Geobacillus stearothermophilus ATCC 12980: one gene and its partner. The protein of the gene in region 2 interacts with the protein of the main gene of each other region in a pairwise test. Links are inferred from orthologs where the notes say so. Each region holds a gene or a part of one and is shown on either strand. Other genes may lie near its edges.

What was found.
Region 1: the proteins of rpe (region 2) and eno interact in binary tests that used the Escherichia coli proteins (3 or more experiments, as listed by UniProt). The link is inferred for Geobacillus stearothermophilus ATCC 12980 from one-to-one orthologs.

Annotation. Positions count from the first base shown.
Region 1 is NZ_CP128494.1:2,455,188-2,458,357, reverse strand. What follows is about bases 285-3,129. They hold eno (phosphopyruvate hydratase), read left to right. Parts: upstream 285-983; coding sequence 984-2,276; downstream 2,277-3,129. Other genes in these bases: gpmI (2,3-bisphosphoglycerate-independent phosphoglycerate mutase), read left to right, coding at 285-942. In the rest of the region: more of gpmI, read left to right, coding at 1-284. UniProt on the Escherichia coli protein: Catalyzes the reversible conversion of 2-phosphoglycerate (2-PG) into phosphoenolpyruvate (PEP). It is essential for the degradation of carbohydrates via glycolysis.
Region 2 is NZ_CP128494.1:978,865-981,959, forward strand. Bases 232-3,001 are described here. They hold rpe (ribulose-phosphate 3-epimerase), read left to right. Parts: upstream 232-1,173; coding sequence 1,174-1,830; downstream 1,831-3,001. Other genes in these bases: pknB (Stk1 family PASTA domain-containing Ser/Thr kinase), read left to right, coding at 232-284; rsgA (ribosome small subunit-dependent GTPase A), read left to right, coding at 289-1,170; QSJ10_RS05290 (thiamine diphosphokinase), read left to right, coding at 1,946-2,596; spoVM (stage V sporulation protein SpoVM), read left to right, coding at 2,680-2,760; rpmB (50S ribosomal protein L28), read right to left, coding at 2,800-2,985. Also shown: more of pknB, read left to right, coding at 1-231. UniProt on the Escherichia coli protein: Catalyzes the reversible epimerization of D-ribulose 5-phosphate to D-xylulose 5-phosphate.

The DNA of each region.
Region 1 (3,170 bases), 1.5 Mb from region 2 along the record:
GAAAAGGCGTATCGGGCGATGGTGTACGGGGAAGGGCCGACGTACCGCGATCCGCTCGAGTGCATCGAGGACTCGTACAAACACGGCATTTACGACGAATTCGTCCTGCCGTCGGTCATCGTCCGCGAAGACGGCCGGCCGGTGGCGACGATTCAAGACAATGACGCGATTATCTTCTATAATTTCCGCCCTGACCGGGCGATCCAAATTTCAAACACGTTTACGAACGAAGATTTCCGCGAGTTTGACCGCGGCCCGAAACATCCGAAGCATTTGTTCTTTGTCTGCTTGACCCATTTCAGCGAAACGGTGAAAGGGTACGTGGCGTTCAAGCCGACGAACTTGGACAACACGATCGGGGAAGTGCTGTCGCAGCACGGACTGCGCCAGCTGCGCATCGCCGAGACCGAAAAATATCCGCACGTGACGTTTTTTATGAGCGGCGGCCGCGAAGAGAAATTTCCAGGCGAAGACCGGATTTTGATCAACTCGCCGAAAGTGCCGACGTATGACTTGAAGCCGGAAATGAGCGCCTATGAAGTGACCGATGCGCTGCTCAAGGAAATTGAAGCCGATAAGTACGATGCGATCATTTTGAACTACGCCAACCCGGATATGGTCGGCCATTCGGGCAAGCTCGAACCGACGATCAAGGCGGTGGAGGCAGTGGACGAATGCCTCGGCAAAGTCGTCGATGCCATTTTGGCCAAAGGCGGCATCGCCATCATCACCGCCGACCACGGCAACGCCGATGAAGTATTGACGCCGGACGGCAAGCCGCAAACGGCTCATACGACGAATCCGGTGCCGGTCATCGTGACGAAAAAAGGCATCAAGCTTAGAGACGGCGGCATCTTAGGCGATTTGGCGCCGACGATGCTCGATTTGCTCGGCTTGCCGCAGCCGAAAGAAATGACGGGGAAATCGTTGATTGTCAAATAATGATGATCTTGAGAAAACGATACGAAAAGGAGTGTGTTCCCATGTCTGCCATTATCGATGTCTACGCTCGCGAAGTGCTCGATTCGCGCGGCAACCCAACCGTAGAAGTGGAAGTGTATACAGAAGAAGGCGGTTTCGGCCGCGCCCTGGTGCCAAGCGGCGCCTCGACTGGGGAATATGAAGCAGTCGAACTGCGCGACGGCGACAAAAACCGCTACCTCGGCAAAGGGGTGTTAAAAGCGGTCGAAAACGTCAACGAAATCATCGCGCCGGAAATCATCGGCCTTGAAGTGACCGACCAAGTGGCGATCGACCGCGCGTTGATTGAGCTTGACGGCACGGAAAACAAAAGCAAACTTGGCGCCAACGCCATTTTGGGCGTTTCGCTTGCCGTGGCCCGCGCGGCGGCGGACGAGCTTGGTTTGCCGCTGTACCACTACTTAGGCGGCTTTAACGCCAAAACGCTGCCGGTGCCGATGATGAACATTTTAAACGGCGGCGCGCATGCGGACAACAACGTCGACATTCAAGAATTTATGATCATGCCAGTCGGGGCGGAAAGCTTCCGCGAAGCGCTGCGCATGGGGGCGGAAATTTTCCACAGCTTAAAAGCGGTGCTGAAATCGAAAGGCTACAACACCGCGGTCGGCGATGAAGGCGGCTTCGCCCCGAACTTGAAATCGAACGAAGAAGCGCTGCAAACGATCATCGAAGCGATCGAAAAAGCCGGCTACAAACCGGGCGAACAAGTGATGCTCGCCATGGACGTTGCTTCATCCGAGCTGTACAACAAAGAAGACGGCAAATATCATCTTGAAGGCGAAGGCGTTGTGAAAACGTCGGAAGAAATGGTCGCTTGGTATGAAGAGCTTGTATCGAAATATCCGATCATCTCGATCGAAGACGGGCTCGATGAAAACGACTGGGAAGGCCATAAACTGCTGACCGAGCGACTCGGCAAAAAAGTGCAGCTTGTCGGTGACGACTTGTTCGTCACGAACACGAAAAAACTGGCCGAAGGCATTGAAAAAGGCGTCGGCAACTCGATTTTGATCAAAGTGAACCAAATCGGCACGCTCACCGAAACGTTTGACGCCATCGAAATGGCGAAACGCGCCGGCTACACGGCTGTCGTCTCGCACCGCTCCGGCGAAACGGAAGACAGCACGATCGCCGACATCGCCGTCGCCACCAACGCCGGCCAAATCAAAACAGGCGCGCCGTCGCGCACCGACCGCGTCGCGAAATACAACCAGCTGCTCCGCATTGAGGATGAACTCGGCCATACGGCTATTTACCAAGGCATTCGTTCGTTTTACAATTTGAAAAAATAACCGATAACAGAATCATTACAGGCACCTTTCGGCTGTTTGCCAAGAAAGGTGCCTTTTTTTGCGGCGGGCGAGGATAGCAAAGGGTCGCGTCAAAAGCGCGTTATGAAGACTCCACATAGACCATCCCCTTGAGTATCGGAGGGATGTTCAAGGATGGAGTCGCCCTTGACCAACACCCGACAAAGGTGGGAAAGAATCGTCAAGGGCGGTGGAGACAAAAAGAAGGCAATCGTTTTCCCATATTACACCCATTACATACACAGTGATTGAATATTGGGTCTTAGGGATTTCAAACAAATCGGCGAATCATTTGGGCAACAAGCTTGTCACTTCTTTGTTCTGGTAAAGTTCTTTTTCATCTTCCGTACAACAATCAATACACTTAACTATTTTGAGAAGATCAATTTTGATTTGATTATATTTTTTAATTTTCTTGCAAATATTTCCCATGATTTCACTCTCATACTTAAACAATCACATCTTTGTCTCTAGAAGGCCGGTGAAAAACGAGGATACTTGAGAAATCGACGAAGCTGAATGAGAAACAAAAGCACGTTTTATCAAGGTTTCTGAATTTGAGAAAATATAGGTTTTACCTCGTTGCTAAGTAAATCACCGGGCTCCTAGAGATAAGTTGAAATTCCTTTTGAAGCTTCTTACTTCTTGTTTGTAGAAGAGCTTAAAAAACCAATGGGGACTGATAAAATAATGGAAGGTGAAATCGCACCCGAAGCCTGGTATGAGGGATGCTTAGTTTCCTATGGTTCTGGTAATGAAAAATATTGTTACCAAAATTACTTTGGAGCTAAGTGTAGAAGTGGAACACCAATTAACGCATTAGACCGATGCTGCCAAGCTCACGATCGTTGTTGGGCTAATTTTGGGAAAGGAGAC
Region 2 (3,095 bases):
GCGGCCCGGAGCCGAAGCCATCCAAAACGGTCATCAAAGAAATCGTCATCCCATACGAGCCGGCGGAAAACGGACAGGTGGTGGAAGCCCAGCTTTACATTCAAGATGCGAACCATAACATGACAACGCCATATAAAACGTACCGGCTGACAGGGCCGGCCACGGAGATCGTAGAGTTTGAAATTCCATACGGGGAGACGGCGTATTATCGCGTTATTGTCAACAATGTTGTCAAAGACGAAGGATCGATTCCATATCCAGAACACGGCGGAAAAAAGGAGTGAGGCTATGGCAGAAGGGCAAATCATCAAAGCGTTGAGCGGATTTTATTACGTGCTCTCGGAAGGGAATGTGTTTCAGTGCCGCGGGCGCGGTGTGTTTCGCAAGCAAAAAGTGACGCCGCTTGTCGGCGACCGCGTCGTCTTTACGGCGACAAGTGAGACGGAAGGCTACATTTTGGACATTCGCGAGCGGCAAAATGAACTGGTGCGGCCGCCGATCGCCAACGTCGAGCAGGCGATTTTAGTTTTTTCTGCCGTAAGCCCGGACTTTAGCGCCAAGCTGTTGGACCGCTTTCTCGTCTTAATCGAATCGAAGGAAATTGCGCCGATTATCGTCATTAGCAAAATGGATTTGCTCGATGGCGAGGCGAAAGACGCGATCGCCCGTTATGCAGGTGATTACCGGCGCATTGGCTATGAGGTGATTGAGACGTCGACCGTGACAAAAGACGGCCTCGATAAGCTGGCGGCGCACCTGCGCGGCCGCGTCTCGGTCGTTGCCGGACAGTCCGGCGTCGGCAAGTCATCGCTGTTAAATGCGCTTCGCCCGGATTTGCGGCTGAAAACCGGCGATATTTCCACCCATTTAGGGCGCGGCAAACATACGACCCGCCACGTCGAGCTGCTGGAGGTGGCCGGCGGGCTCGTCGCCGACACACCGGGGTTTAGCGCCCTCGAGTTCGACGATATTGAACTTGACGAGCTGCCGCGCTATTTTCCGGAATTCCGGGAATACGGAGAAGGGTGCAAGTTCCGCGGCTGCCTTCATGTGGCCGAACCGAAATGTGCGGTCCGCGAGGCGGCTGAGGCTGGGGACATTCCGCCGTACCGCTACGACCATTATTTAAGTTTTGTTGCGGAAATGAAAGAACGAAAGCCGAGGTATTGAACGATGATTCGAATTGCGCCATCGATTTTGTCAGCTGATTTTTCCCGTTTGGCCGAGGAAATCCGTTCGGTGGAAGAAGGCGGAGCCGATTGGCTTCATGTCGATGTCATGGACGGACGGTTCGTGCCGAATATCACGATCGGGCCGCCGGTCGTTGCCGCCATTCGCCCGGTGACGAAGCTGCCGCTTGACGTTCATTTAATGATCGCCGACCCTGACCGATACATTCCGGCGTTCGCCAAAGCCGGGGCGGACATCATCTCCGTCCACGCCGAGGCGTGCGTGCATTTGCACCGGACGATTCACTTTATTAAAGAGCAAGGTGTCAAGGCCGGGGTCGTGTTGAATCCGCATACGCCGGTTGAGACAATCCGCCATGTCATCGCCGATGTCGATCTTGTCCTATTGATGACAGTCAACCCGGGGTTTGGCGGGCAGGCGTTCATTCCGTCCGTCGTGCCGAAAATTCGCGAAGTCGCCCGTTTGGCCGGCGAACAAAACAAGGCGCTGGACATCGAAGTGGACGGCGGCGTCAACGCGAAAACAGCGCCGCTTTGCGCCGAAGCCGGGGCGAATGTGCTCGTCGCCGGGTCGGCCATTTACAATGAGGCGGACCGGGCGGCGGCCATTCGCGCTTTGCGAGAAGCGTGCGCCAAGTAGAGAACGGGCTCCTGCATCCGGCAGCCGCTGCAACGGTAGGCGGTGAGCGCCGGAAAAGCCAGGCAAGGCGAAACAAGGCTTTTTCTTATTGAAAAAGGCGAAGGGGGGAAGGGGAATGGTGATCCATATTGTCGGCGGCGGCCCGCGTGAGCTTCTCCCTAGCTTGCGCCGCTATGACGGCGCGGATGTGCATTGGGTCGGCGTCGACCGCGGCACAACGGCGCTGCTTGAAGCCGGCCTCCAGCCGGTGCGGGCGTTTGGCGATTTCGATTCCGTGCCGGCTGAAGAAGTGGCCAAGCTTCAGCAAATGCTTCCGGATTTGGAAATATGGCCGGCAGAAAAAGACAAAACAGATATGGAGATCGCCCTTGATTGGGCGGTGGAACAGGACGCCTGCCACATCCGTCTGTTTGGCGCCACCGGCGGACGGCTTGACCATCTGTTTGGCAATGTCGAGCTGTTGCTGAAATACGCCGGCCGGCCGATTGAAATCGTCGACCGGCAAAATGTGTTGACCGTCCATCTGCCCGGCGTGCATACGATCACACGCGACGATCGATACCGCTATGTGTCTTACATCCCGATTTCTGAAACGGTGGCGGGGCTCACGCTTATTGGATTTAAATATCCATTGGCCGACTGTCATATTTCCCGCGGTTCCACACTATGTATTAGTAACGAACTTATCCAATCTTCCGGTACTTTTTCGTTTTCGGAAGGCATATTAATGATGATAAGGAGCAGCGATTTTGCCGGCTGCCCGTAGTTGCGATTGGTCAGCAACGGAATATACTGGATAAGGAAATGGCGGGAAGTGCGTGATATGACGGGTGTGAGGAGGGAATCGGGATGAAGTTTTATACGATCAAGCTGCCGAAATTTTTAGGCGGAATTGTGCGGGCGGTGTTGAACGCGTTTAAAAAAGGGTAAGAAAAAAGCACCATTTTTGGTGCTTTTTTTGTTGAACGGTTAGACGCGTTTTACTTTTCCGGATTTCAGGGCGCGCGCCGAAACCCAAACGCGTTTCGGTTTGCCGTCGACTAAAATGCGCACTTTTTGCAAGTTGGCTTTCCACGTGCGGCGGCTGGCGTTCATGGCGTGCGAACGTGTGTTGCCGAACGATTTTTTCTTGCCGGTAATGAAGCATTTCGCCATCGTTTTTCCCTCCTTGCTTTTACATCCCTCTAAAAACACTATTATAATTTATCATACAACGGAAGGGATTGCAATAGACGCGCTCTTTCTCTTTCAAGAAAATGTCCTTG